Regions from separate parts of the Streptomyces sp. NPDC054794 genome, predicted to be linked through region 1. Evidence: riboswitches for the same ligand, from Rfam matches in the RefSeq annotation. Region 1 holds a riboswitch; each other region holds the start of a gene.
The links. A riboswitch is a leader RNA that binds a small molecule or an ion and turns the genes downstream of it on or off. The one in region 1 is predicted to bind cyclic di-AMP.
Positions count from the first base shown of each region.

Region 1 (9,884 bases):
GCCGTTCGTCGTACGGGCCAGCAGACCGGTCGAGGACAGGAGCACCCGGCACGGGTCGTCCGCGACCTGCAGCGGGACGGCGGCCACCGGGGAGGCACCCGCCTCCAGCAGGACCGTGCGCCGCTCGGTGCCGAACTTCTTGGAGACCTGGGCCAGTTCGGCGGAGACCAGCTTGCGCAGCTCGGCGTCCGACTCCAGGATCCGGGTCAGCTCGGCGATCTCGTTGGTGAGCCGCTCCTGCTCCGCCTCCAGCTCGATCCGGTCGAAGCGGGTGAGGCGGCGCAGCGGCGTGTCGAGGATGTACTGCGTCTGCACGTCCGACAGCGAGAAGCGCTCCATCAGGCGCTGCTTCGCCTGCGCGGAGTTATCGCTGGAGCGGATCAGCTGGATCACCTCGTCGATGTCGACGAGGGCGGTGAGCAGGCCCTCCACCAGGTGCAGCCGGTCGCGCCGCTTGCTGCGGCGGAACTCCGAACGGCGCCGGACGACGTCGAAGCGGTGGTCGAGGTAGACCTCCAGGAGCTCCTTGAGGCCCAGCGTGAGCGGCTGGCCGTCGACCAGGGCCACGTTGTTGATGCCGAAGGACTCCTCCATCGGGGTCAGCTTGTAGAGCTGCTCCAGGACCGCCTCCGGCACGAAGCCGTTCTTGATCTCGATGACCAGGCGCAGGCCGTGCGCACGGTCGGTGAGGTCCTTGACGTCGGTGATGCCCTGGAGCTTCTTGGCGTTGACCAGGTCCTTGATCTTGGAGATGACCTTCTCCGGCCCGACCGCGAAGGGCAGCTCGGTGACGACGAGGCCCTTGCGGCGCGCGGTCACGTCCTCCACCGAGACCGTGGCGCGGATCCTGAACGTGCCGCGGCCGGTCTCGTAGGCGTCGCGGATCCCGGACAGGCCGACGATCCGGCCGCCGGTGGGCAGGTCGGGGCCCGGGACGAACTTCATCAGGGTGTCCAGATCCGCGTTCGGGTGGCGGATCAGGTGCCGGGCGGCGGCGACGACCTCGGCGAGGTTGTGCGGCGGCATGTTCGTGGCCATGCCGACGGCGATGCCCGAGGTGCCGTTCACCAGCAGGTTCGGGAAGGCGGCGGGCAGGGCGACCGGCTCCCGCTCCTGGCCGTCGTAGTTGGGCGCGAAGTCGACCGTGTCCTCGTCGATGGACTCGGTCATCAGGCTCGTGGCCTCGGCCATCCGGCACTCGGTGTACCGCATGGCGGCCGGCGGGTCGTCGTTGCCCAGCGAGCCGAAGTTTCCGTGGCCGTCGACCAGCGGGACGCGCATCGAGAACGGCTGGGCCATGCGCACCAGCGCGTCGTAGATCGACGCGTCGCCGTGCGGGTGCAGCTTGCCCATCACGTCGCCGACGACACGCGCGCACTTCACGTAGCCGCGGTCGGGGCGCAGGCCCATCTCGTTCATCTGGTAGACGATGCGGCGGTGTACCGGCTTGAGGCCGTCGCGGGCGTCCGGCAGAGCACGGGAGTAGATCACCGAATACGCGTACTCAAGGTAGGAGCCCTGCATCTCGTCGACGACGTCGATGTCGAGGATCTTCTCCTCGTACGAGTCGTCGGGCGGCGGGGTCTTCGTGCTGCGGCGGGCCATCGCTGCCGGCTCCTCTTTTCTGGTCGCTCGCCTTCGGGGCGCTCACGTCGCCTTCGGCGCATTCTTGCTGAAGCGTGAAGCGGGATCTGACGCGGACCATTGTGGACCGCGGCACTGACAACCCGGGCCAGGACCCGGTGCCCGCGGTCCGCCCCGGCACCGCGGCCGGCCCGTGGGGCCGCCCCGCGGCGGGACATCCCGCAGGCTACGCGATCCGCTGTGGGCGTACGTCCTGCGGGAACTTCACCGAGCCTCCGGCCGCTTGCATACAGTGGCAGGACCGGCAGGAAGACCGCGGTTTCACGACCGCCTCCGCGAGCGAAGGGACGTACATGCCCATGGGTCACACGACCAAAGCCGAGGCAGGCTCCGGGGGCCTGACAGCGACCGAGCATCGCCTGGCCAACGGTCTGCGCGTGGTGCTCTCCGAGGACCACCTGACCCCGGTGGCGGCGGTCTGCCTCTGGTACGACGTCGGCTCCCGCCACGAAGTCAAGGGCCGTACCGGCCTGGCTCACCTTTTCGAGCACTTGATGTTCCAGGGCTCCGCGCAGGTGAGCGGCAACGGCCACTTCGAGCTGGTCCAGGGCGCCGGCGGCTCCCTCAACGGCACCACCAGCTTCGAACGGACCAACTACTTCGAGACCATGCCCACCCACCAGCTGGAGCTCGCTCTCTGGCTGGAGGCCGACCGCATGGGCTCCCTGCTCACCGCCCTGGACGACGAGTCCATGGAGAACCAGCGGGACGTCGTCAAGAACGAGCGCCGCCAGCGCTACGACAACGTGCCCTACGGCACCGCGTTCGAGAAGCTGACCGCCCTCGTCTACCCGGAGGGCCACCCGTACCACCACACGCCGATCGGCTCGATGGCGGACCTGGACGCGGCCACCCTCGAGGACGCGCGCCAGTTCTTCCGCACGTACTACGCGCCGAACAACGCGGTGCTGTCCGTGGTCGGCGACATCGACCCCCAGCAGACCCTCGCCTGGATCGAGAAGTACTTCGGCTCGATCCCCTCCCACGACGGCAAGCCGACGCCCCGCGACGGCTCGCTGCCGCAGGTCATCGGCGAGCAGCTGCGCGAGGTCGTCGTGGAGGAGGTCCCGGCCCGCGCGCTGATGGCCGCCTACCGGCTCCCGCAGGACGGCACGCGCGAGGCCGACGCCGCCGACGTGGCGCTCACCATCTTCGGCGGCGGCGAGTCCTCGCGCCTCTACAACCGGCTGGTACGGCGCGACCGTACGGCCGTGGCGGCCGGCTTCGGCATGCTGCGGCTGGCCGGGGCGCCGTCCCTCGGCTGGCTGGACGTGAAGACCTCCGGCGACGTCGAGGTGCCGGTCATCGAGACCGCCATCGACGAGGAGCTCGCCCGCTTCGCCGAGGAGGGCCCCACGCCCGAGGAGATGGAGCGCGCCCAGGCCCAGTTGGAGCGCGAGTGGCTGGACCGGCTCGGCACGGTCGCGGGCCGCGCCGACGAACTGTGCCGCTACGCCGTCCTGTTCGGCGACCCGCAGCTCGCCCTGACGGCCGTTCAGCGCGTCCTCGCGGTGACCCCGCAGGAGGTCCAGGAGGTCGCCCAGGCCCGGCTGCGCCCGGACAACCGCGCCGTGCTGGTCTACGAGCCGCTCTCCGCCGAGTCCGCGGAGCACACCCAGGACGAGGACTTCCCGGAGGACCCGGAGTCCGAGGCCACCGTAGAAGCCGGCGACGACAACGAGGAGACGGCCAAGTGAGCGAGCTCGCCGCGATGGAGTTCCACCCGCAGCCCCAGGCGGGCGAGGCCAGGCCGTGGGCCTTCCCGGCGCCCGAGCGCGGCACGCTGGACAACGGCCTGACCGTCCTGCGCTGCCACCGCCCCGGCCAGCAGGTCGTCGCCGTCGAGGTCCTCCTCGACGCCCCGCTGGACGCCGAGCCGACCGGCTTCGACGGCGTCGCCACGATCATGGCGCGGGCCTTCTCCGAGGGCACCGACAAGCACTCCGCCGAGGAGTACGCCGCCGAGTTGGAGCGCTGCGGAGCCACGCTCGACGCGCACGCGGACCACCCGGGCGTGCGCCTGAGCCTCGAAGTCCCGGCCTCCCGCCTGGCCAAGGGGCTCGGCCTGCTCGCCGACGCGCTGCGGGCGCCCGCGTTCGCCGACAGCGAGGTCGAGCGGCTGGTCCGCAACCGCCTCGACGAGATCCCGCACGAGCTGGCGAACCCGTCCCGCCGTGCCGCCAAGGAGCTCTCCAAGGAGCTGTTCCCGGCCTCCTCGCGCATGTCGCGCCCGCGTCAGGGCACCGAGGAGACGGTCGAGAAGATCGACGCGGCGGCCGTGCGCGGCTTCTACGAGCGGCACGTGAGGCCCGCCACGGCCACCGCCGTGGTCGTCGGCGACCTCACCGGCATCGACCTGGACGCGCTGCTCGGCGAGACCCTGGGCGCCTGGAGCGGTACCTCGGCCCAGCCGCGGCCCGTGCCGTCGGTGACCGCGAACGACACCGGCCGGGTCGTCATCGTGGACCGCCCCGGAGCCGTCCAGACGCAGCTGCTGATCGGTCGCGTCGGCGCCGACCGACACGACCGCGTGTGGCCGGCCCAGGTGCTCGGCACGTACTGCCTCGGCGGCACCCTCACCTCCCGCCTGGACCGCGTCCTGCGCGAGGAGAAGGGCTACACCTACGGGGTGCGCTCCTTCGGGCAGGTCCTCAGGTCCGCGCCTGACAGCGGCATCTCCATGCTCGCCATCAGCGGCTCCGTGGACACCCCGAACACCGGTCCGGCGCTGCAGGACCTGTGGACGGTGCTGCGTACGCTCGCCGAGGAGGGTCTGACGGACGCCGAGCGCGACGTCGCGGTGCAGAACCTCGTCGGCGTGGCGCCGCTGAAGTACGAGACCGCGGCGGCCGTCGCGAGCACGCTGGCCGACCAGGTCGAGCAGTACCTGCCGGACGACTTCCAGGCGACGATGTACCAGCGGCTCGCCGCCACCGGCACCGTGGAGGCGACCGCGGCGGTCGTGAACGCGTTCCCGGTGGACCGGCTGGTCACCGTCCTCGTCGGTGACGCGGCTCAGATCAAGGAGCCCGTGGAGGCCCTCGGCATCGGCGAAGTCACCGTCGTTGCGGCCGAGTAGGCACGCGCACGTGGGGCCCTGGTGACCGACGGGTCGCCAGGGCCCTTTCCTGTTCACCTCAGATGTCCGAATTGGTACGGAGGTTGCCTGTCTGCCCTGTGGGATGCGCTACAAAGAACCGGATCCGTTTGGGGATTGGAAGCGGGCGCCCTTAGCGTCAACCGGGCTGTTCGTTCAGCTGTACGCCGCACCCGCGGCACCGGGCAGCCATCGCCGAGTCCCCGTACGGCGCGAGCCAGGGGAGCCGGGGACCCACCGTAGTCCCTGGGGTGAATCGGACGCCCGCGCGCCGCGAGGGGGTCCGTAGGAGACCTTCCTGCTCCGAACCCGTCAGCTAACCCGGTAGGCGAGAGGGAAGGAAAGGACCCACCACTTCATGGCGTTCACCCGCGCCACCGGGAAGCACCGTCGCCCGAGCCGGATGCACCGCACCACCGCCCGCGCCGCAGGCGTCGCGGCCCTCGCCACCACCGGCGTCATCGGGACCATCGCGGCCACTCCGGCCCTCGCCGCCGAGCCCTCCGTGGAGGACACCGGCCTCACCCCGGTCGTCAGCATGGGCGACTCGGTCGCCGAGCAGATCGACGCCCAGGCCGCCGCCCAGGAGCAGGCCGCCGAGCAGAAGGCCGCCGAGCAGGCCGCGCGCAAGAAGGCCGCCGAGCTCGCCAAGAAGGAGCGCGAGGCCAAGGAGCGCGCCGCCCGCGAGGCCGAGCGCAAGCGGCTCAACGCCTTCGTGGTGCCGATCGCCCACTCGTACGTCTCCACCGGGTACAAGACCGGCGGGTCCCTGTGGTCCTCCGGTTCTCACACGGGCATCGACTTCCACGCCGCCAGCGGCACCGTCGTGCACGCGGTCGGCACCGGCACGGTCGTCTCGACCGGCTGGGGCGGGTCGTACGGCAACCAGATCGTGATCCGCATGGCCGACGGCATGTACACCCAGTACGGCCACCTGTCGTCCATCGGAGTGTCGGTGGGCCAGAAGGTCACCCCGGGCCAGCAGATCGGCCTCTCCGGGGCGACCGGCAACGTCACCGGGCCGCACCTCCACTTCGAGGCCCGGACCACCTCCGAGTACGGCTCCGACATCGACCCCGTGGCCTACCTCCGCAACCACGGCGTGAACGTCTGACACAGGACGGCGCGTACGTCCGACGGCGCGGCACAGCGCTTCCCGAAGCCCCGGCTCACGAGCCGGGGCTTTCGCCGTTTCGGACGCCCCCGTGTCCAAAAAATATCCATGGATTCCGGCCCGCCGTCGGAAATTCCCGGCCATTGCAATAGAGTCACGAACACACGTCAATCGGAGACGTTTCACGGGGATTAAGGCGGAGGTCGGTCATGCGTATTCCGGCGCACTCGGTATGCACGGCGATCCGGGAGGACATCGTGGCCGGTGTCTACGAGCGCGGCGGCCGGCTGACCGAGGAAGTCCTCGCCCGCCGCTACGGCGTCTCCCGCGTCCCCGTCCGCGAGGCCCTGCGCACCCTGGAGGCCGAGGGCTTCGTGGTGACCCGGCGGCACGCGGGCGCGTGCGTGGCCGAACCGACCGAGCAGGAGGCCGCCGACCTGCTGGAGATGCGCCTGCTCCTGGAGCCGCTCGGCGCCTCCCGGGCCGCCCAGCGGCGCACCGAGGCGCACCTCAAGGTGCTGCGCGGGCTGGTCAGGCTGGGCCAGGACCGGGCCCGGCGGGGCAACAGCGACGACCTGCGCTCCCTGGGGGGCTGGTTCCACGAGACGCTCGCGCAGGCGTCCGGCAGCCAGGCACTGGTCTCCATGCTCACCCAGTTGCGGCACAAGATCGCCTGGATGTACACGGTGGAGGCGCCCGCCAGCCCCGTGGACTCCTGGGCCGAGCACGGCGCCATCGTGGACGCGGTGGCGCGCGGCGATGGCGAGCGCGCGAGGGCGATCACGGCGCTGCACACCGAGCGGGTGACGACCGCGCACCGGCTGCGTTTTGCCGGCGGCGCCGATCGCCCGGACCGCGTGAGGACTTCGCAACATCCCGTAAACATGTCGGGTCTGCGGCATTAACACGGGCGCCGTATACAAAGAGGGGCTATTCGGCGGCGGTGTATTTCCGCTGCCCTGATGGTCGTGCGTCCGGAATTTTGGCGGGCGCGTCACACGTGTGCCCGAAATTGATTTCGCGCCAAAGCCGACCGTACCGTGAAAACGGCGAAGCCCGTCGGGCGTTATGCGGAAACGGCGAAGCCGCGCCGCCCGAAAAGGGCCGACGCGGCTCCGGCGCGCTGTGCGGTGGGGCTCAGACGGTCTCGGGCAGCTCCTCCAGGCCCTCGGCGACCAGCTTCGCGAGACGGTCCAGGGCCGCGTCCGCGCCCTCGGCCTCGGAGGCGAGGACGATCTCCTCGCCGCCCTGGGCGCCCAGACCCAGGACGGCCAGCATGGAGGCCGCGTTGACGGGGTTGCCCCCGGCCTTGGAGATCGTCACCGGGACGCCTGCGGCCGTGGCGGCTCGGACGAAGATGGAGGCGGGGCGGGCGTGAAGACCCTCGGCCCAGCCGACGTTGACGCGGCGCTCAGCCATGTGATGCTGCCCTTCACTGTCTCAGGGTTGTCTAGACCAGTTTCCCACATCGTGAAGCATGCTCGGAGGGGGCCTCGGCCACCCTCCGGACCGGCGCCGGACCGCGGCCTCGATCCGACGTTCGTCCTCCACAGACTGCCTCGCGCCGTTGTCGGACGCGAGCCGTACTCTGGGGCCCATGCAGACCTCGGCGGATCGGCACGACCGGCACGAGTACCCCGCTCACTGGGAAGCGGACGTAGTGCTGCGCGACGGGGGGACCGCCCGCGTCCGGCCCATCACCGTTGATGACGCCGACCGCCTGGTCAGCTTCTACGAGCAGGTCTCGGACGAGTCGAAGTACTACCGCTTCTTCGCGCCGTACCCCCGCCTGTCCGCCAAGGACGTCCGCCGCTTCACGCACCACGACTTCGTGGACCGGGTGGGCCTCGCCGCCACGATCGGCGGCGAGTTCATCGCCACCGTGCGGTACGACCGCATCGGCACCGACGGAATGCCCGCCTCCGCCCCCGCCGACGAGGCCGAGGTCGCCTTCCTCGTGCAGGACGCGCATCAGGGGCGCGGGGTCGCCTCCGCCCTCCTAGAACATGTCGCGGCCGTCGCGCGCGAGCGGGGCATCCGCCGCTTCGCCGCCGAGGTGCTGCCCGCCAACACCAAGATGATCAAGGTGTTCACGGACGCCGGGTACACCCAGAAGCGCAGCTTCGAGGACGGTGTCGTACGCCTGGAGTTCGACCTCGAACCCACCGACCGCTCGCTCGCCGTGCAGCGCGCGCGGGAGCAGCGCGCGGAGGGGAGGTCGGTGCGGCGCCTCCTCGCGCCCGGCTCCGTCGCGGTGGTCGGCGTCGGCCGTGCCGCCGGCGGGGTGGGCCGCAGCGTCCTCGGCAACCTCCGGGAGGCCGGGTTCACCGGCCGCCTGCACGCGGTGAACCGGGCCTTTCCGGAGGAGCTGAAGGAGGTCGACGGGGTGCCCGCGCACCGCTCGGTGCGCGAGATCGACGGCCCCGTGGACCTCGTGGTGGTCGCCGTGCCGGCCGAGCACGTGCCCCAGGTGGTCGCCGAGTGCGGCGAACACGGAGTACAGGGGCTCGTCGTGCTCGCCGCCGGATACGCGGAGAGCGGGCCCGAAGGGCGGGAGCGCCAGCGGGAGCTGGTCCGGCAGGCGCGCTCGTACGGCATGCGGATCATCGGGCCGAACGCCTTCGGGATCATCAACACCTCCGAGGAGGTACGGCTCAACGCCTCGCTGGCGCCCGAGATGCCACGCCCCGGCCGGATCGGGATCTTCGCCCAGTCCGGCGCCATCGGCATCGCCCTGCTGTCCCGGCTGCACCGGCGCGGGGGCGGGGTCACCGGCGTCACCGGAGTCTCCACCTTCGTGTCGTCCGGCAACCGCGCGGACGTCTCCGGCAACGACGTCATCCAGTACTGGTACGACGACCCCGACACTGACGTCGTCCTCATGTACCTGGAGTCCATCGGCAACCCGCGCAAGTTCACCCGCCTCGCCCGGCGCACGGGCGCGGCGAAGCCGCTGGTCGTGGTGCAGGGCGCGGGCGCCGCTCCGCCGGGGCACGCGGTGCGGGCCACCCGCCTGCCGCACGCCACCGTGTCCGCGCTGCTGCGGCAGGCCGGGGTGATCCGGGTCGACACGATCACCGAGCTGGTGGACGCCGGCCTGCTGCTCGCCCGCCAGCCGCTGCCCGCCGGGCCGCGGGTGGCGATCCTCGGGAACTCCGAGTCGCTCGGAGTGCTGACCTACGACGCCTGTCTGTCCGAGGGGCTGCGGCCGTCGAGGCCGCTGGACCTGACGACGGCGGCCACGGCGGACGATTTCCACGCGGCGCTGTCCCGGGCGCTGGCCGACGAGACGTGCGACGCCGTCGTCGTCACCGCCATAGCGGCGATCGGCGAGGGCTCGCCCGACGACGCGGAGCTGGCGGCGGCACTGCACTCCGCCGCGGCCACGACGCCCGGCAAGCCCGTGCTCGTCGTGCACGTGGAGCTCGGGGGACTCGCGGAGGCGCTGTCGGCCGCGACCAGCACCGCACCCCAGGGAAGCGCCAGGACACCTGGCGGCACCCCGCCCTCGCGCCCCGCGGAACGCCCGCCGGTGCCGGCGGGAGCGGACGGCGCCGCCTCCGTCGTCCCGCAGAACTGCTCCCGCCTCATCCCCGCCTACCCCGCCGCCGAGCGGGCCGTGCGGGCCCTCGCCGAGGCCGTGAAGTACGCGCAGTGGCGGCGCGAGGCCGCCGAGCCCGGCAGGGTGCCGGAGTACGAGGACATCGCAGAGAAGGGCGCCGCCGAGCTGATCCGCGGACTCCTCGCGCGCGGGCAGGGGCTCACCCTCGGCGCGGAGGAGACCTGCGAGCTGCTCGGGATGTACGGGATCGACGTGCGCCGCGCCCTGCCCGCCCCCAGCCCCGACGCCGCCGCCGACGCCGCCCGTACCCTCGGCTACCCGGTCGCCCTCAAGGCCACCGCCCCGCACCTGCGCCACCGCGCCGACCTGGGCGGCGTCCGGCTGGACCTGGCGGACGAGGAGCAACTGCTCAGGGCGTACGCCGAGTTGACGGAGCTGTTCGGGCAGCCGGAACAGCTGCGGCCGAT
Region 1 covers NZ_JBSHAQ010000055.1:5,361-15,244, reverse strand. The annotation lists gene ACWGKT_RS39050 (DNA gyrase/topoisomerase IV subunit A) at 1-1,605, opposite strand, end outside; gene ACWGKT_RS39045 (M16 family metallopeptidase) at 1,938-3,341, shown strand; gene ACWGKT_RS39040 (M16 family metallopeptidase) at 3,338-4,723, shown strand; cyclic di-AMP (ydaO/yuaA leader) riboswitch at 4,925-5,087, shown strand; gene ACWGKT_RS39035 (M23 family metallopeptidase) at 5,100-5,855, shown strand; gene ACWGKT_RS39030 (GntR family transcriptional regulator) at 6,065-6,760, shown strand; gene ACWGKT_RS39025 (HPr family phosphocarrier protein) at 6,993-7,274, opposite strand; gene ACWGKT_RS39020 (bifunctional acetate--CoA ligase family protein/GNAT family N-acetyltransferase) at 7,453-9,884, shown strand, end outside.

Region 2 (9,884 bases), on a different contig from region 1:
TCGCCACCGACCTGGACGGGACGCTGCTCCGCGGCGACGACACCCTCTCCGACCGGTCCCGTGCCGCGCTCGCGCGGGCGACGGAGGCCGGCGCGCGGCACCTCGTCGTGACGGGGCGCCCGGCGCCGCGCGTACGGCCACTGCTCGACGACCTCGGCAGCACGGGGCTCGCGGTGTGCGGACAGGGCGCGCAGTTGTACGACGCCGGCGCGGGCCGGCTGCTGTGGTCGGTCACCCTGGACCGGGAGCTTGCGGAGACCGCGCTCGGCAAGATCGAGGCCGAGGTGGGCCAGGTGTACGCGGCCGTCGACCAGGACGGGGTGGACGGGCTCACGCTCATCGAGCCCGGGTATCTGATGCCCCACCCGACCCTGCCGGCCGTGCGGGTCGGGCGGCGCGACGACCTGTGGTGCGCGCCGATCAGCAAGGTCCTGCTGCGCCATCACACCCTGTCCGACGACGAGTTGGCGCGGACGGCGCGCGCGGTGGTGGGCTCGCTGGCCACGGTCACCATGTCGGGGCCCGGGACCGTGGAGCTCCAGCCCTGCGGCATCACCAAGGCGACCGGCCTGGCGCTGGCCGCCGAACACCTCGACCTGAGCGCCGAACGGGCCATCGCCTTCGGGGACATGCCCAATGACATCCCCATGTTCCGCTGGGCGGCTCACGGCGTGGCGATGGCCAACGCCCATCCCGAACTCAAGGCGGTGGCCGACGAGATCACGAAGTCGAACGAGGACGACGGCATCGCCGTCGTCCTCGAAAGACTCTTCGCTTAGCTCTACCGCTTCGGGTGGACGCGTCAGTACGCGCTGTTGACGTTGTCCATCGAGCCGTACCGCGCGGCCGCGTAGTTGCAGGCGGCGGTGATGTTCGCGATCGGGTCGTAGATGTCGAACGACGTGCCGGCCACGTGGTACGTGTTGAACGTCGGGTCGATGACCTGCAGCAGGCCCTTGGACGGGATGCCCTTGGCCGCGTTGGAGTCCCACAGGTTGATGGCCCGCGGGTTGCCGGACGACTCGCGCATGATGTTGCGGTGGATCCCGTTGTACGAGCCCGGAATGTGCTTCTCCGCCATGATCGCGAGGGACTCGCGGATCCAGCCGTCGAGGTTGTTCGGGTACCCGGCGAGTGTGGTGGAGGGGGTGGTGGCCGTCGGGGCGGCCGAGGCGGCGGTCGCGCCGACGAGCGGGACGGCGAGCACCGTGACACCGGTGCCGACGAGGGCGAGCTTGCGGACGAGGCGGGACGAGCGGGTGCTGGTGTGCTGAGCGGCAGCAGACATGGCGAAGTTCCTCTCCGTCGCCTACGAGGTGAGCTGTCGGGTTCGGGCGGGGAGGTGCCCGGCCGTACCACCGTGAGGTGGCACTGACTTCACCCCGCCGTTCCGGTGCGACATGTGCCGACCGGTCCGGCGACTTACCTGGGTTCCCCCGCTCCTGCCTACGGCGAATGAGTTCGTCGATGGGTGCGTAGGGCGGCGGCAGGATTCGGCGTTCCGCCCGACAGCCCGGAAGCTATGCGAGAGCACATGTCGGGAACAAGACTCGGAATCACATAACGCACCGATTGACCTTGGTCTGAGGCGTATGGGGTGCTTGATCCTTTGCGGTTGCCAAGCCTCAACTGGCCGACGCGGCAAGGCGAAATGGGTCAAAGGGGGCTCTGGTGGTCCGATGGGGTGGAGTGACCCAATTCACGGAATAAGGCTGGAATAATATTCACGGCAAAGCGGACATGCGGGTCGGAAGGGGGTTTCGCGAGGGCGACGAAAGAGTCCTTTTCCCGCGTTCGGCGGAATGGGCCCACCACCCCTTGTAGGTCGTTTTGTCCGATACCGGAAGTGGCTCGTATCACAGGCGCGCCGCACCTGCGGTCACTCGGGTTGGGCCGGACGGCGGACGGTGTCGCCGTTTGCTCCGGTGGGTGAGCCGGTGGGTGGGGTGGGCCGGCGGACGGGCCGACGGGCGGAGCGGAGGGTGGGCGGGGGCGTGAAGGGGGTGAGGCGCTCCGGATGGTGGAACCCGCCGGGCGGGGCCCGTCGTTGTCCTGATGGTCGCCGCCGGAGCGGGCCCCGGCGGCCGCCGTGAGCGGCTCGGGCGCGAGGGCCGCCATTCGGACGAATGGGTAAGCAGACGGACAAAGAGTGCTGCATCCTCTGGAGTCGATAAATATTTGGTCATATCGACTGATCGAAAACATACCGGTCGTGCTCCGATAGCGCCCGGGCTGGACGGGTGGGCGCTATCGGTGATCGAAACCTGACCGGATACGCTGACTTGAGTGATGGCAGCGACCTATCGACAAACCGCGTAACCGCCAGCAGACACCAGCAGACAGGAGACCCCTCGTGACCGTCGTCGGGCCGTTCGGGCTGAGCGTGCGGGACCAGGCTCTGGAAGCCGATGTCCAGGCCGGATTGGCGGCTGTCGAGGAGGGTTTGCTCGAAGCCACCAAGAGTGAGGTCCCGTTCATCACGGAGGCCGCGCAGCACCTGGTGCGGGCCGGCGGGAAGCGGTTCCGGCCGCTGCTCGTGATGCTCGCGGCCCAGTTCGGTGACCCGTACGCGCCGGGCATCGTGCCCTCGGCCGTCGTCGTCGAGCTGACCCACCTCGCGACGCTGTACCACGACGACGTGATGGACGAGGCGCTGGTGCGCCGCGGCGTGGACAGCGCGAACACCCGCTGGGGCAACTCGGTCGCCGTCCTCACGGGTGACTTCCTCTTCGCCCGCGCCTCCCAGATCCTCGCCGACCTCGGCCCCGAGGCGGTCCGGGTCCAGGCCCTCGCGTTCGAGCGGCTCGTCACCGGGCAGATCCTGGAGACCGCGGGACCGACGGACGGTCGGGATCCGGTCGAGCACTACCTGGACGTGCTGGGCGGCAAGACGGGCTCCCTGGTGGCCGTGTCGTGCCGGTTCGGCGCCATGATGTCCGGGGCCGACGAGACGGTGGTCGACGTCCTCACCCAGTACGGCGAACGGCTCGGTGTGGCCTTCCAGCTGGCGGACGACGTGCTCGACATCGCCAGCGACTCGCACGAGTCCGGGAAGACGCCGGGGACGGACCTGCGCGAGGGTGTCGCGACCCTGCCCGTGCTGCGGCTGCGGGAGCGGGCCGCGCGGCTGGGGCTGGCCGAGGACCTCGCGCTGTGCGAGCTTCTCGCCTCCGACCTCACCGACGACGCGCGGCACGCGGAGGCGCTGGCCGCGCTCCGCGTCCACCCCGCGCTGGAGCAGGCCCGGCGGGACACGGTGCGGTACGCGGAGGACGCGCGGGCGGCGCTGGCGCCGCTGCCGGAGTGCGACGCGAAGGCCGCGCTGATGGAACTCTGCGACGCGGTGGTGCACCGGGCCGCGTGAGGCCGCTCGCCACGGGGCCGGGTGAGTGTCGCTCGGCCCATATCTCGTCGCCGTGGCCGCTTGACCAGCCTTTCTCTCTTTTGTGACCCAGGTCACATTCATGGACTGAGTCTAATCTAGGATCCCTTCGTGCTCATGCCCAGAAGCTGACGCAGGGGGCGTCAGTCGCATACGGGGAGAAAACCGAATCATGGGTATGAACCGATCCTTCTTCGCGCGCCGCAAGGGTCTCGTCGCCACCGCCGTCACGATCGCCGCGTGCGCCGGTGTCGCCGGCGCGGTGGCGCCGGCCTCCGCCACCGAGAACACCGGCAGTACCGGCAAGGAAGCGACCGTCCTCGTCGCGAGCCTCCGCGGCGCCAACGAGGTCCCGGTCAAGGGCGGCCCCGCCGTGGGGGACAGGGACGGCGCGGCGCTGGAGTTCATCAAGGTCAAGGGGGACAAGGTGTCCGTCGCCGTGGCCTGGCGCGGCACCGGCAGGCCGACCGACCTGCACATCCACCAGGGCGCCAAGGGCACCAACGGCGGCGTCAAGATCGACTTCGGCAAGGTGCTGAAAGAGGGGCACAAGGGCCGGTACTCCGTGTCCGGGAGCGTCCGGGTGACCGACGCCGCCCTGCTCAAGCAGCTCACGAACGACCCCGGCGCGTTTTACGCCAACCTGCACACCGCCGAATTCCCGGGCGGAGCCGTCCGCGGACAGCTCCACAAGGTCACCACCGCCATGGACTTCCGGCACACGCTCGGCGGCTTCCAGGCCTCCGTGGTCAAGGGCAAGCAGATCTACGAGTGCAAGCCCGCCGAGGGCGGCGGCTACGCCTTCGGGCAGCGCGACGTCAGCGCCCTGCTCGGCGGCCACATCCGGCACTCCTTCGTGAAGCCCAACTCCGGTACCCCGCAGTGGGTCGCGCCGGACGGGAGCGCCGTCACCGGCGCCGTGATCACCAAGACGCCCAACGGGGCCGGCAACATCCCCGAGCTGGACCTCAAGGCCACCCGGTCCGGAAAGCACCACGGGCTGCTCGCCGGCACCACCGAGATCCTCCGGCTGAACACGGTCGGCGGAGTCGCCCCGACCGGCTCCTGCGCGCCGGGCACCATCGCCGCCGTGCCCTACCAGGCGGACTACGTCTTCGTGCAGCACTGAGCCCGCACGCCGGTCTCCGGCACCCGGCGGCGCCTCCCCGTACGACCCGTACCCCTACGGGTCGGGGGAGGCGCCTCCTCCTCGTGTCATACCGCAGGCGTACACGGAGTTGGCTCCGCAGTCTGACGCTTCCTCACGGCCGATTTGGTCAGATGGAAACCACGGAAATCACCACTCCTCACCGATTCGGGTGAGAATGGCGGCTCAGGGTGGGACAGAGCGTGAGCACAGCCGCCGCCGACGACGGAGGTAAGGCACACATGGCACCGTACGAATCCGACGACAACACGGGCGCGCCGGAGGCCGACGAGCTTCCCACCGGGCGGCGCAAGGCCGCTCGGTACGCCGTGCCGGTCGCGGTGGTGGGGCTGGCGGCTGCGACCATCGGGCTGGTCCCGGCGCTCGCCGACTCCGGCGACCCCGACCTGCCGAAGATCACCGCGCAGCAGCTCATCGAGAAGATCGCCCAGTCGGACGTGGAGCAGCTGTCCGGCACCGTGCGGATCAACACGGACCTGGGTCTGCCCAACCTCGGCGGCCTGGAGAGCGGCCTGGTCTCGGGCGCCACCCGGTCGGGTGACGGCTCGTCCGCGGACCCGACCGCCAAGCTCACCGAGCTCGTCTCCGGCTCCCACACCCTGCGTGTCGCCACGGACGGCCCGGACCGGCAGAAGCTCTCGCTGATCGAGAGCGCCGCCGAATACAGCCTCATCCACAACGGCAAGGACGTCTGGGGCTACGACAGCAAGTCCAACGAGGTCTACCACGGCAAGGCGGAGGAGGCGGGCAAGGACCACCGCGGCGAGGAGCCGCCGGCCACGCCCAAGGACTTCGCCGACGAGGCACTGAAGTCGGTCGACGACACCACGTCCGTGACCGTCGACGGCACCGCGCACGTCGCCGGCCGGGACGCCTACAAGCTGCTGATCAAGCCCAAGCAGTCCGGCACCACGGTCGGCGCGATCAGCATCGCCGTGGACGCGAAGACGGGCATGCCGCTGAAGTTCACGCTCACCCCGGCCGCCGGCGGCGCCGCCGTGTTCGACACGGGCTTCACGCAGGTCACCTTCGCCAAGCCGGCCGCCTCGACCTTCGACTTCACCCCGCCCAAGGGTGCCAAGGTCACCGAGGAGGGCGACGCCTCGAAGGCGCCCGGGTCGGACAAGGGCCTCCCGAAGGCCGGCGACGACCTCGGCACGGGGCTCGGCGAGAGCTTCGGCAAGGACTTCGGCAAGGGCACCGACGGCAGCGACGGCTTCAAGGTCCTCGGCAAGGGCTGGAACTCGATCGCCACCTTCGACACCGGCTCCGAGGGCGGCATACCGTCCGGCGCCGGCGCCGGCGGCGGTGACCTGGGCGGCTTCCTCGGCTCGCTCGGCGACAAGGTGAGCGGCAAGTTCGGCAAGGGCACGGTCTTCTCCACCCGCCTGATCAACGCCCTGATCACGGACGACGGCAAGGTGTACGTCGGTGCCGTGACCAAGAACGCCCTGGTCGAGGCGGCGAACGCGGCGAAGTAGGTACCCCTGGCGCACGACGAATCGAGGGAGCCGATGGACGAAGTGTCCGCCACGGAGCCGGATCCGGGCGCGGGCGACGCGGAGCACGGCGTCATCCAGACCCGCGGCCTGACCAAGCGCTACCGCGGCGGACAGCTCGCCGTCGACGGTCTCGACCTGACCGTCCCGGCGGGCAGCGTCTTCGGCTTCCTCGGTCCGAACGGCTCGGGCAAGACCACCACCATCCGCATGCTGATGGGCCTCATCGAACCCACCTCGGGCACGGCGCGGCTGCTCGGCTGCCCCATGCCGCGCGCCTCCCGCGCCGTGCTGCCGCACGTCGGCGCGCTCATCGAGGGACCCGCGCTGTACGGCTTCCTGTCCGGCAGGGACAACCTCCTGCGGTACGACGCCGCCGACCCGACCGCCGACCCGCGCACCCGGCGCGCCCGTGTCGCGGCGGCACTGGACCGGGTGGGGCTGACGGCCGCCGCGGGCAAGAAGGCGAAGGCCTACTCCCTGGGCATGAAGCAGCGCCTGGGGCTGGCGGCCGCGCTGCTCCAGCCGCGCAGACTGCTCGTCCTCGACGAGCCGACCAACGGGCTCGACCCGCAGGGCATGCGCGAAATCCGGTCGCTGGTGCGGGAGCTGGCCTCCGACGGCACGACCGTCTTCCTCTCCTCCCACCTCCTCGACGAGATCGAGCAGGTGTGCACGCACGCGGCGGTCATGGCACAGGGGCGGCTCATCACGCAGGGCGCGGTGGCCGACCTGGCGGCGGGGGCGCGCGGCCGGCTGGTCGTGACCACGCCGGACACCGGGGACGCGGCCCGGGTGCTGAAGGAACAGGGAGTCGCCGACGTCGTGGTGGCCGAGGACCGGGTGACCGCGGAGCCGCCCGAGGCTGAACTCGCCGAACTGAACGCCGCGTTGGTGACGGCGGGCGTCCGGGTCCGCGGCTTCGTGGTCGAACGGGCCTCGCTGGAGGACGCGTTCGTGGCACTGACCGGGGAGGGTTTCGATGTCGCGGGCTGAGACCCCGATGCGACAGGCCGGGGCCCAGCTGCCGGCGGGGGCCGCGCTCGAGGCCGTGCGCGCCCCGAGCCCGCTGTGGACCTTCGGTCTGCTGCGCAACGAGCTGGTCACCACGTTCCGGCGCTGGCGCACGCTCGCCCTGCTGGGCGTGCTGGCGGCGGTACCGGTGCTGGTCGGGATCGCGGTGAAGATCGAGACACGGGACGGGTCTTCGGCCGGCGGGGGCGGCGGCGCGGGACCGGCCTTCATCGCGCAGATCACCAACAACGGTCTGTTCCTGGTGTTCACGGCGCTCGCGGCCACGCTGCCGTTCTTCCTGCCCATGGCGATCGGCGTCGTCGCGGGCGACGCGATCGCGGGCGAGGCCAACGCGGGGACCCTGCGCTATCTGCTGGTCGCCCCCGCCGGCCGCAGCCGCCTGCTGCTCACCAAGTACGCGACGGTGATGGCCTTCTGCCTCGTGGCCACCCTCGTCGTCGCCGTCGCCGCGTTGATCATGGGTGCGCTGCTCTTCCCGCTGGGTGAGTTGACGACCATCTCCGGCACCCGGATCAGCTTCGCCGACGGCCTCGGCAGAGCGCTGCTGATCGCCCTGGTCGTCGCCGCGTCACTGACCGGAATCGCCGCCCTCGGCCTGTTCATATCGACCCTGACCAACAGCGGGATCGCGGCGATGGCGACCACGGTGGGCCTGCTGATCACCATCCAGATCCTCGACCAGATACCCCAGCTGCACGCGCTCCAGCCGTACTTCTTCTCCCACTACTGGCTGTCCTTCGCCGACCTGATGCGCGAGCCCGTCTACTGGGACAACCTCGTCAAGAACCTCGGCCTGCAGGCTTTGTACGCCGGGGTGTTCGGCTCGGCGGCCTGGGCGCGCTTCACGACGAGGGACGTCACCGCGTAGGACTCAGACGGCGGGCGCCTCGGCGTCGTACGGGAACCGCGCGAGCGGCGCCTCCCTGGCGAAGAAGGTCTTCGCGTGCGCCAGTGCCTCCGCGTCCCGCAGGACGTCCCCGGGCGCGCTGCCGTTGCCCAGCAGCACCCCGCCGAAGCGCATCCGCAGGTAAGCGGCCGAGTGGTTGAGCGTGCCGATCAGCGGGTCGGCCACCTCCGGCTCCTCGTGGGCGAGCGCGGTGACGCCCCACAGCGTGCGCCCCGCCAGGGTCGCCTTGAAATCGGCTCCGGGGGTGCGCAGCCAGCCGGACCAGTGGTCCAGGTAGCGCTTGGTGAGGGCGGACACCGAGTACCAGTACAGCGGCGAGACGATCACTATGTCCGTGGCCGCGAGCGTGGCGTCCAGGTACAGGCCGGTGGCGCTGTTCGAGGGCGGCCGGACGTGGTCGCTGTCGTGCCGCAGGTCCACGAAGTCGGGGAGGGGGTGCTCGGCCAGGCTGATCCACTGCTGCTCCACGTCCGCGGGCAGCTGTTCGGCGGCCTTCCGGGCCAGCAGCTCGGAGTTGCCATCGGTGCGGGCGCTGCCCAGGACGAACAGGAAACGGCGGGTCATGTGGTCCCCCAGACGGATTGGCGTACGCGAACCTCGAATGCAAGCGTGTGCATTATATGCATACGCAATAAAATCTGGGGAGAGGGCCGAGGCCGCCACGGCTTCTCAGAACGGACGTCGCCCAGCCGCGCGCCCGGCCCCCGTCAGCCGCAGCAGCGCGTCGGTCCCGCGGGGCGCCCCGCCGCTGAGATCCCCGAGGCGCCAGTCCTCCACCCACGGCACGCGGTACACGTCGACGACCGACTCGATCGCCCTGACCTGCCGGTCGAGCGGCTTCGGCAGCCGACCCGGCGCGTCCGCGACCAGGACGACGGCGTCCAGATCCAGGCCGAGCGGTGCGCCACCCCGGCGGAACGCCTCCACGGCGTACACGGCGCAGGTCAGCCCGGCCGCGTGCGTACGGGCGACGAGCAGCACCGAGGGCGGGGCGCCGGGGCCCGGCCAGTCGCGTCCGCAGTCCTGGCCGCCGTACACCGCGGCGAGGGTACTGGTGCCCGCGCCGCCGTGGGTACCGACCCAGGAGTAGTGCCGGACGGAGACGGGGACCTGGGCGGACGGGGCGAGGGAGCCCCACCCCGCCTCTCGCTCCCGCTCGGCGACCGGTCCGCGGATCCAGATCTCCGGCCCCGGACGCGGATCCGGTTCAGGGTCCGGCCTCTGCCGACCGCGTGGCTGCATGCCGGCGCTCCTTCCTGGTGCGAGTCTGTGACGTCGCGGTTACGTGGGAACCGTAGCGAGCGGAGAGACTCGACAGTACGCACGTGTACGACCGGATCGTGACGCCGGGGAGTGAGGGGACCGATGTCTCGACTCAGCCGCGAGAAGCGGGAACAACAGGGGGCTGCGTGCCCGGCGGCACCGGTCGAGGTCCGGGTCTCGGGTTCGGGCGCGTCGATCGGCGGCGTGGCCGTCGTGGCGGCGCCCGGCGAGGAGATCCAGCATGCCGTCCTGAACCACCTCCATCGCCTCGTTCTCACCAGTGGCCATCCTGTCCTCGCAACGGTCCACGACGACCGCATTGGATACGTGGTCGCCCTCCAGATCGACGCGGACGGCTCAAGCCGGTTCACGGGGGAGCCCGTTGCGGTTCCGGCGACTCCGTCGCTCGGGCAGGGGGAGCCGGGGGAGTCCGTGAGCGGAGGCGCGCGGGAGGCCGGCGGGCGGGACAAGCCCACCCATCTCCTTTCCGCGGTCGCCGAGCCGGTGCGCGACGTCGCTCCCACGTTCCCGCTGAGGGCCGTGCCGGAGCCGACGCCGGTCGCGGAATCGGCGCCCGGCCTCTTGCCGAGCGTCGTGGCGGACGTGGTTCCCGGGACGGTCCAGGCACCC
Region 2 covers NZ_JBSHAQ010000022.1:142,003-151,886, forward strand. The annotation lists gene ACWGKT_RS23845 (HAD family hydrolase) at 1-779, shown strand, start outside; gene ACWGKT_RS23850 (transglycosylase SLT domain-containing protein) at 803-1,288, opposite strand; cyclic di-AMP (ydaO/yuaA leader) riboswitch at 1,292-1,464, opposite strand; gene ACWGKT_RS23855 (polyprenyl synthetase family protein) at 2,354-3,364, shown strand; gene ACWGKT_RS23860 (CHRD domain-containing protein) at 3,555-4,511, shown strand; gene ACWGKT_RS23865 (LolA family protein) at 4,772-6,031, shown strand; gene ACWGKT_RS23870 (ABC transporter ATP-binding protein) at 6,065-7,045, shown strand; gene ACWGKT_RS23875 (ABC transporter permease) at 7,032-7,952, shown strand; gene ACWGKT_RS23880 (flavodoxin family protein) at 7,956-8,555, opposite strand; gene ACWGKT_RS23885 (DUF6668 family protein) at 8,661-9,233, opposite strand; gene ACWGKT_RS23890 (tetratricopeptide repeat protein) at 9,357-9,884, shown strand, end outside.
Region 2: linked by a shared signal. The riboswitch ahead of ACWGKT_RS23850 (transglycosylase SLT domain-containing protein) and the one ahead of ACWGKT_RS39035 (M23 family metallopeptidase) in region 1 are both predicted to bind cyclic di-AMP.

Region 3 (9,884 bases), on a different contig from region 1:
AGGACTACATCCGGGGGCACCTCGGTATCCGCTTCCGGGTAGACAACAGCCGCGGCGTGCGCGAACTGGGCCTCACCTACCGGCCGATCGAGGAGACCCTCCTGGACCACTACGAGAGCCGGCGCACCCGGCGGAGGTGAGGCCCGGGAGGGGTTCCGGCCGTGGCCCGCCTCAGGCGGGGCGGATCACTCGCTGGATCGCCGACTCCCCGGCGCCGTAGATCGACTCCTCGCTGATGGACGATCCGGGGCCCGGCGCGTGGATCATCATGCCGTTGCCGGTGTACAGGCCGACGTGGTTGTGGGTGTCGAAGAAGAAGACGAGGTCACCGACCTCGATGGTGGCGAGCGTGACCGGGGTCCCCGCACTCGCCTGCTCGGCGGCGCCGCGCGGCAGCACGACACCGGCGGCCCTCCAGGCGCCCTGGGTGAGGCTGGAGCAGTCGTAGGAGTCCGGCCCGGTCGCGCCCCAGACACAGGGCTTGCCGATCTGCGCCCGGGCGAAGACGAGCGCCTTCATGGCCTTCCCCGCGTACGCCGACGGGACGGGGGAGACCGCGGCGAAGCCGCCGGTGTCGGTCAGGGGAGCGGCTGCCGCGTAGGAGCCGGTGTCGGTCGGCGGGGCGGGGGTCGCGAACATCCCGGTGTCGGTCGGCGGGGCGGGGGTCGCGAATGCCCCGGAGTCGATCGGCAGGACGGGGGCCGTGAACGTCCCGGTGTCGGTCATGGGGGCGACTGCCGTGTAGGAGCCGGTGTCCGTCAGCGGGGCGGGGGCCGTGAACGCCCCGGCATCGGTCAGGTACGCGGGCGCCGCGTACGCCCCCGTGTCGGTCAGGGCGCCACCTGCGGTGAAGGAGCCCATATCGGTGAGGGGGTTGGCCGCCGGGAAGGCCCCCGTGTCGGTGAGCGGGTTCATGCCTGTCGTCATGCCCGTCCACGCCCCCGTGTCGGTGAGCGCGCCGCCGGTCGCGTAGGAGCCGGCGTCCAGGACCGAACCGGTACCGAAAGAGGCGTCCGCGGTGGCGGGCGGGAAGCTCGGCTGCGTCGGCAGGGAACCGGTGTCGAACGTCCCCGTCATGGTGAGGGCGTCCCGCGCCGTCCACGTGTCCTGGGCGGGCGGCGCCTCGATCGCCGCGACCGGTGCACTGCGCTGTACGGCGGCCCGGCCGAGGAGGTCACGGGCCGCGGCGAGCTTGCGCTGGTTCCGCTCCTTGGAAGTGGCCGGCGAGGGCCGACGCGACTCGGCGGCGGGCGCGGACCGTGAATCTCCGGCGGCCGGCTCCAGCTCCCGCCGCGGCTCGGGCACGGCGGGCAGCGCGGCGACGGGCCGGGCGGTCAGCTCGGCGCGCGGGCGGCCGGTCAGTTCGGCGACGGGGCCGCCGGTCAGCTCGGGCAGTTGACGGCCGCCGCCTGAGGCGGTCAGCTCCGGCAGCGCGAGCTCGGTGCCGGGCAGCCCGTCGCCCAGCGGTGCGGCGGGGCGGCGCTCGGCCGGACGCTGCGGCATCCGGTCGGTCGGCAGGACGGCGGGAACGGTCGGACCCAGCTTGGCGCGGACCCCGTCGAACCACTGTCGGGAGATCGCTTCGAGCGCAGGCTCCGAACCCCCGCCCGACCGCTTGCGCAGCGGCACGCCGCGGCCGCGTGATCCCCCCGACATGGCACGGGTGGCGTTGTAGTTCCCCGTGGCGTTCTCGGCCTGGTCGTAGAGGGTGTTGATCCGCTGTCGAACCTCGTCGCGGCTCTCCGGCGCCATGGGAGACGTACTCCTTCCGTACTCCGCCTACCGAGTTAGCTGTCGGGTTCGGGCGGTCGATTCCGGAAGGCGTGCCCTACGGCCCAGGCCCTGTGGGGCGTTGGGCCGATTCACCCCAATGTCGGTTGGGTCCCCGGCTCCGGTCGTCCCACGGGACACCGGACTCGGCGGAGGCCACGCGGCCCGGCGTGGTTCGCCGGGAGAAGCCGTGCGGCCTGGCGTCAACCTAACCAACTTGTGTCCCTCGTGTGAAGGTTGAAGTGCGGAATGTCCGATACGTAATTGTGATGTTCGCTCGGAGGTTCGGTGCCCGAGCGTCACTCACCGGGACAATTCCCCCTGTTGGGCAGAGGGGCTCCGGCCGGCGGGGCCGTGTGGTTCAGAGTCGTACGACGACGAGCGCGGCGTCGTCCCGCGCGCCCTCCGGGGACAGCAGATCGCGCAGGACGCTGTCGGCGAGGATCTCCGGGTCGGACTTCCGGTGGTGGCCGAGGGAGTCGGCGAGTCGGGCCAGCCCCACGTCGATGTCCTCCCGGCGCCGCTCGATCAGGCCGTCCGTGTACAGGGCGAGGGTGGCGCCGTCGTCGAACTCGATCCGCGCCTCGGACCGCGGCCGGGGATCGGGGTGGGCGTCGAGCGGCGGATCGGTCGCCCGGTCGAGGAACTCCACCCGGCCACTCGCGTGCACCAGGACGGGCGGCGGGTGGCCGGCGCTGCTGTACCGGACGGTGCGGGCGTCGAAGTCGATGAACGTCGTGACCGCCGTGGCCGATTCGGCGCCGTCGACCACATGGGCGTAGCGGCCCAGCACGTCCAGGGCCTCGGCGGGGCCGGCGGCCACCCGGGAGGCGGCGGTGAGCGCGCTGCGCAACTGCCCCATGACGCACGCCGCTTCGAGCCCGTGCCCGACCACGTCGCCGACCGACACCCCGACACGGTTGCCGCCGACGAGGTCGACCAGGTCGTACCAGTCCCCGCAGACGTTCAGCGCGCCCACCGCCGGCCGATACCGCACCGCGGCCCGATGGTCCGCCACCTGCGGGCGCGCCGGCAGCATCGCCTCCTGGAGGGCGAACGCCACCTCCCGCTCGCGGGCATGGGCCTTGCGCAGCCGGTCGTTGAGCTCCTGCAGTTCCCGCGCACGCCGGTACAGCTCCGCCTCCAGGACCCGGGCCCGGTCGCTGTCGGTGCCGCCGCGCGCTCGGATCAGTTCGGTGACCTCCTCCACCCGGTGCACCAGGAGGACGACCTTCCCGTCCGGGCCGAGCACCGGCTCGTTGACCGGGCTCCAGTAGCGCTCCTCCCAGTGTCCGGGACGGTCCGGCAACTCGACGTCGTACCGCTGCAGGGCCATGGTGTCCCGCTCCCCGGTGGTCAGCACGCGCAGCAGCGAGGCCTTCAGAGTGCGCATACCGCTCGCGCCGCCGTCGTTCGGATTGTCGGGGAAGACCTCGAACAGATGCCGGCCCAGCATGTCCTCGCGCTTGCGCCCGGACACGCGCAGGAACTCCTCGTTGACGTCCGCGTACACCAGGTCGGGCGTCAGCAGCGCCACCATTCCGGGCAGGGCCTGGAACACCGCCCCATAGTCGATCTCCGCGTCATCCGCCATGACCTGCCGCCTCACGAGCACCGGTACCCGCACAGTTTCCCACGAGATGGGGTGCGCGGCGGGGGAGTGTGCACCGGTTGCCCGCCCAGTTCGGGAGGCGTCAACTGGAAAGGAGGACTACCAAGGAGGCCGACTCATGGTGGGCACGGACAGCGGTCCTCTCCGCGTCCCCGACAACGGCGACGTCGGCAGGGCCGGGTCCTCCTGGTATCAGCGCCTCAATGCCCAGGTGGCCCACCTGCAGGGTCAGCTGAACAAATTCGTGAAAATCCGTCGGGCGGACCCGGGCGGAATGAATTCCTGGGATGTCGAGGTCGCGCACAAAATACACCTCCATCTCAAGGCGGCCCGGGATGCTCTCAAGACCCCCGGATGGCGGGGCTGGTGCAGCAGGATGCGGGGCGCGTCCGCCGACCGCGCCCTGGCCAATGTGCACGAGGCCGAGGTCGCTCTCCTGCGCATAGCCCCGGACGCGGAAATCTACACCAAGGGGCTGTACGCGCTGTCGCAGGCCAGGATTCACCTGCCGAGGGACGACGCCTGCACCAGGCGCTTGAAAGACGCCCTGACCCACACGAAATCCACCGAGGCCGACGCGGGTCTCCGGGAATTGGCCGCCCTCACCCTGCACGCCGCTTATCAGGCGGAAGAGGCGGAGCGGGCGAGGCTGCGCAGTTTCACCCAGATCGTGGTCGTGGCCGCCGGAGCTCTCGCGGTGATTGCGGTCGGTCTCGGAGTGTGGGCGGGTTTCGATCCGGAGGTTTCTCAACGATTCTGTTTGGCGCCGGACGAGAAATCCCCGAATTCCGCCCTGATCTGCCCGCTCGGGAGTCCGAATAAATGGGGGAATGGTTTCTTTCTCGAATTCATCGGAATGTGCGGGGCGGCCGTCGCGGGCGCCGTCTCGCTGCGGGACGTGCGGGGGACCGCGGGGCCCTACCACGTCGCGACCGGGCAGATGATCCTCCGGCTCCCGGTCGGCGCCGTGGCCGCGGCGGTCGGCATCCTGCTCATGAGCGGTGCGTTCTTCCCCGGCCTGAGCAGTCTGGACACGTCCACGCAGATCGTCGCCTGGGGGTTCGCCTTCGGCATCCTGCAGGAATCCGTCACCCGTGCCGTCGACCGGCAGGGGCGGTCCCTGCTGGACAACATCAAGGGACCGGGCAGCCGGCCGACGGGCCCGGACCCGCCCGAGGCGCCCCCGGCGGGGTGAGCACCCGCCCGGGGCGACCCCTCGGGGTGAGCCGCGGCGGCACACGGAGAACCGGTGTGGTGCCTCCGTTTCCTGTGAGGTTGGCATGAATCCGCGAGGCGCTTGAACACTCCCGTGTCCGGCTCCGTAAGAGACGGGGGATTTCCATGCCGAGCCGGCCACGAGACCAGGGGTACTTCCGTGGGACGCAACAGCCGCAGACGCCCGACGGGCGCACGACGAGTGACCTTCGCAGCGGTCGCACTGATGCTGGGCGGAGGGGGGCTGATCGCGGCGAACGTCTATGCCTCCGCCACCGAGGGCGGCTGGGACCAGCAGTCCGCTCCGAACGGGAACGACCGGGTCCTGGCCGCCGGAGCCGCCACGATCTACTGCCCGGACGTCGGCAGCCAGTTGACGACGGTGCCGGACGATGCGAGGGAGGAGGTCGACCGCGAACTCGCCCTCCTCGACCAGCAGATCGCGGCCGCCTACCAGCAACTGCAGCAGGCGGCACAGTCCCAGCAGCAGGACCCGGGCTTCGCCGACGGCTCGATCATGAACCCGCTGAAGGAGAAGCGCGCCGCGACGATCGAGCGCATCGGGGTCGCCATCGACCGGGTGGGGGACCGCCCGGACGGGCTGGAGGCCCTCGCGGACTGTACGTTGCGGCCCTCGGGCAACCAGAGCCAGGGCGACGCCGGCCAGCCCCAGGGCGACGGCCAGTCGGGCGCCGCCACCGCACAGCCGACAGGTGACGGACAGCCCACCGGCAACGGACAGCCCACCGACAACGGTCAGTCCGGTGGCGGCGGCCAGGGCAACGGCGGCCAGTCCGGCAACGGCCCCGTGGCCGCGGACTACGCGGACATCACCAGCGTCCAGCCGAACGTGCAGAACCCGCCGCAGCAGCAGGACGCCTCCCGCGGCACCTTCAGCTCCTCCTGCGGCGTCAACAAGGGCGGCCTGTTCAACTCGGACAACGTGATCGTCGCCCCCGGCGTCACCAACGGTGCCCACCACTTCCACGACTACGTCGGCAACCAGGCCAACAACGCCTTCGCCAGCGACGACGACCTGGCGAACGGTGACACCAGCTGCGCGGACCAGGGGGACAAGTCCTCGTACTACTGGCCCGTACTGCGGCTGCAGAACGGCACCCGCGAGCGGGACGCCGACGCCCCGGGCGGCGGCACCGAGGGCAACGCCGGTCAGATCGTCACGCCCAAGCAGGTCACGCTGACCTTCCAGGGCAGCCCGCGCGGCAAGGTCACGGCCATGCCGCGGCTGCTGCGCATCATCACCGGCGACGCCAAGGCGTTCGTCAACGGTCCCGGCAACGCCAACGCGTCGTGGAGCTGCACCGGTTTCGAGGACCGGCAGCTGAAGGACAAGTACCCGCTGTGCCCGTCCGGCAGTGACGTCGTGCGCACCTTCCGGTTCCAGAGCTGCTGGGACGGCCGGAACATCGACAGCGCCAACCACCGCACCCATGTGGCGTTCGCCGACGGCAACGGCAACTGCCCGAACGGCTTCGAGGCCATCCCGCAGCTGGTGCAGCGCATCGTCTACGACGTCGACGCGCCGAGCCTCCAGGACGGCGGCCGGACGTCTGCGCTGTTCGCCGTGGACTCCTTCCCCGAGCAGCTGCACAAGCCGGTCACCGACCACGGCGACTTCATCAACGTCTTCGACGAAGACCTCATGAACAAGATGGTCGACTGCATCAACTCCGGCCGCACCTGCGGCTCCGGCGCCGCACCGGACCCCAGCGAGGAGCCGAGTCAGGAGCCGAGCAAGCCCGGCGAGGAGCCCAGCCAGGAGCCGAGTGACCCGCCCGCGTCGGCCCCGGAGACCTCGCCCACCGGCGACGACGGGTCCGCTCCGGGCGACAACGCGACCGAGCAGCCCACCGAGCCCCCGGCCGACACCCCGGCCACGGAGCCGGAGAACCCCGCCCCCACCCTCGCCCCCGCCACCTCGGAAGCCCCGCGGGTCTACGCGTCGACCTCGGCCGCCGGGACGAAGGGCGGTTCGGGCAAGGGGACCAAGGAGGACAAGGGCGACGGCAACCAGTCGGCCGGGTCCGGCCAGGACGGCGCGGGCAGCGTGCCGCCGGCCGACCAGGCCGGCGCGAACGCCCCCTCCGCCGCCGCGGAGACCGAACCGCAGGCGGTCCAGGGCGGACTCGCGGAGACCGGGGCACACCTGTGGCCCGCCGCGATCGGGGCAGTGCTGGTGACAGCGGGCTTCGTACTGCTCCGCCGCATGGGACGCCGCTCCGTGTGACGGACGCGGGCCCGCGCAAGCCTTGAGGCCGCGGTCAGGAGGGCGGCGACCAGCCGTCGCCCTTCATGACCGCGGCCTCACCGCTGATACGGACGACGACCGTCCACCGATGTGACGAGCCGGGGCTCACGCCATGCGCAAGGTGCGCTTGGCGAGTTCGTACGCGGGGAGCATCGCCTCGTGCTCCGCCGTGTCCATCCCGCCGAGGTGCAGGACGACCGGGCCGTCCGGGGTGGAGACGGCGAGGGCGCGCTCCTTCTTCTTCTCGTCCAGGAGCTTGCTCGTGTAGACGTACTCCACCTCGACGCCAACGAGGCCGCCCGCCTTGACCGTGCGGTAGTGCTCGTCGCTCGTGTTGTCCTCGGCCGCCACGAACGCCCGCAGCACGGAACGCGCGTCGGCGTTGCCCGGGGACCCGGTCCACACCCGCAGGAAGCCGATGTTCCCGGCCGGCTTGGCGTCGATCTCGCAGGCCGCGGTGACCGGGCCCTGGTGGAGGATGGCGTCGGCGATGTCGGAGGCCAGGTCGTCGTCGGACCCGCTCGCGCCCTTCGAGGCCGGCGTGCTGTCGACCGCCTTGGGCTTCCAGCCCTTGGCCACGTCGAAGGTGACCGGAAGCTCGCAGGCCGAACCGGCGGCACCGATCGCGCCGCCGCTCGGGGCGGTGGCCGCACGCGCCTTCCCGGAGGCGTCCGCCGTCCGCGAGGCCTTCGCGTCCCCGTCCGGCGCCGCCGTGCATCCGGCCAGCACCCCGGCCAGCACCAGCACGGGAGCCAGTGCGCCCCGCACGGTCCGCAGCCCGAACACCATTGCGATCTCCCCCCATCGGTCCAGGTGGGACACTGTATCCGAGGCCTGCGACACCGCCGTTCGAGTTTCCGGGCGGCCGAAGCCGGAGGCCGTCCCGCGCCCCGGGCACGGCCGCCGTTTGCGGCGGGACGCGGCGCCACGGCAGGGTGCGGGTGTGGCTACCTTGCTGATCGTTCATCACACGCCCTCCCCCAACTGCCAGGCGATGCTGGAGGCCGTGGTGTCGGGCGCGACGACACCGGAGATCGAGGGCGTCAAGGTCGTACGGCGCGCGGCCCTCGCCGCGACCGCCTCCGACGTGCTCGGCGCCGACGGCTACCTGCTGGGCACCCCGGCCAACCTCGGCTACATGTCCGGTGCCCTCAAGCACTTCTTCGACCAGGTCTACTACCCCTGCCTGGACGAGACCGGGGGCCGGCCGTTCGGCTACTACGTGCACGGCGGCAACGACGTCACGGGCGCGGTGCGGGGGATCGAGTCCATCACCACGGGCCTCGGCTGGCGCCGCACCACCGACGCGGTGACCGTGACCGGCGAGCCCGGCAAGGCCGACATCCAGGCCTGCTGGGAACTGGGCGCCACGGTCGCCGCCGGGCTGATGGCCTGAGCAGGCCTACGCCCACCGCATGCCGAGGTCGGACAACTGCCGTTTCCGCTCGGAGGTGAGCGAGGAGGCGCGCACCCGCTGGTTGCTGATCCAGGCGCCCAGCTTGATCTGCCGCCGCTCCCGGTCCGCGCCCGCGCCGACGACGACGCTCTCCACATGCTTGCGCGGCACGCTCAGGTGGCCCTCACGCTCGTAGAACTGCGCGGCGGCGGCGAGAGCGACCGCCCACTTGTCGGCATGCGACACGCGCGGCCGGGGGAGCTCGGCCTCGGCGGCGGGCTCGATCCCCAGGACGTGCTCGCACAGCCACTGCTGGCCGACGGCCAGCCCGTCCCAGCCGAGGCGCTGCGCGCGGACCCACCGCCCGAGATCCTCCCCTTGCCTCACGGTGTCGCCCGGCTCGGTGGGCAGGGCTCCGCCGTCCTCCAGATGGAGCCGGGTGAGGTGGAACCGGCGCTGCCACTCCACCGGCCAGGCCGGACACCAGGCGGGGTCGATCTCGTCCAGCAACTCGCGGCGCTCCTCGGACAGCGCGCCCGCCGCTTCCTCCGCCATGGCGTCATCGGCGCTCCCGGCGGCCCGACGGGCGGCGGCGCGCTGGTTCTTCAGCCAGATGCCGAGCCGGAAGCCCTGGTGGGTGGCGTCGTGCGGGGCCAGCAGGTGCCCGTGTTCGGCCGCCCACGCGCGGGCGGCGGCGAGCCCCTCCTCCCAGGAGAGGTCGAAGTGGGACCAGACCATGCCGAGTTCGTCCAACTGGCGGGCGCGGTCGTCGTCGAGGGAGCCGCGCGTGCGCAAGCGGCGGGCGTCGGCGATCCACTGCCCGAGCGGGAACCCGGCGAGCGCGCCCGGCCACCCCTCGCCCTCCGCCTCCTCGCCGCCCGGCACCCGGAACGTGAACGGCACCCGCAGGTCGCCGTGCACCCGGGTGTAGAGGGCGGCCGCCTCGACCCCGCGCCGCCAGTGGGCACGCTCGGGGTTGATCACGCGCAGCTCGATGAACGCGGCCAGCAGCGCCGGGTCGCGCGGTGTGGAGAACCTCAGCAGCGCTTGCGCGGGGGCGCTCACCCCCGGCAGTTCGCCCCCGTGCTCCTCGCCCCGCTCGCCCAGGACGCGGCCCTTGGGGGAGCGGCTGGGCGCCTGCGGCTCGGCCAGGCGCTCCACGATCCGCGCGTCATGGGCGCGCAGCGCCTCAAGCAGCCGGGCGAGTCCGGCGTACGCCCGGCTGGTCAGCATCGTGTCGGGCGTCTCGCCCGGCCCGAGCAGCACCGGCACCACCAGCGACGCCGTCTTGCCCTCCCCGGGCCGGATGCGCAGGGCCCGCCCCACGGCCTGGACCAGGTCGGGCATGGAGCCCCGTACATCGGCGAAGTACACCGAGTCGCAGTGCTTGGTGTCGACGCCTTCCCCGAGGACCTTGACCGAACTCAGGAACGCCTGCTCCGCCGGGCCGCCGTGGTGGGCGAACGCGTGCAGGACGCGGCGCCGGTGCGCCGGCGCGTGGTCGCCGCACAGCCAGTCCGCCCAGACCGCCTCCGGGTAGCGCCCCGGGTCGGCGGCGTGCAGCTGTGCCGCGACCGCCGGGAGCCCGGCCGCGAAGGCCTCGGCCTCCCGCACGAGGTGGT
Region 3 covers NZ_JBSHAQ010000001.1:444,628-454,511, forward strand. The annotation lists gene ACWGKT_RS01940 (NAD-dependent epimerase/dehydratase family protein) at 1-140, shown strand, start outside; gene ACWGKT_RS01945 (NlpC/P60 family protein) at 172-1,752, opposite strand; cyclic di-AMP (ydaO/yuaA leader) riboswitch at 1,761-1,932, opposite strand; gene ACWGKT_RS01950 (PP2C family protein-serine/threonine phosphatase) at 2,132-3,364, opposite strand; gene ACWGKT_RS01955 (hypothetical protein) at 3,501-4,577, shown strand; gene ACWGKT_RS01960 (DUF1996 domain-containing protein) at 4,824-6,845, shown strand; gene ACWGKT_RS01965 (lipoprotein) at 6,972-7,655, opposite strand; gene ACWGKT_RS01970 (flavodoxin family protein) at 7,810-8,262, shown strand; gene ACWGKT_RS01975 (Helicase associated domain protein) at 8,269-9,884, opposite strand, start outside.
Region 3: linked by a shared signal. The riboswitch ahead of ACWGKT_RS01945 (NlpC/P60 family protein) and the one ahead of ACWGKT_RS39035 (M23 family metallopeptidase) in region 1 are both predicted to bind cyclic di-AMP.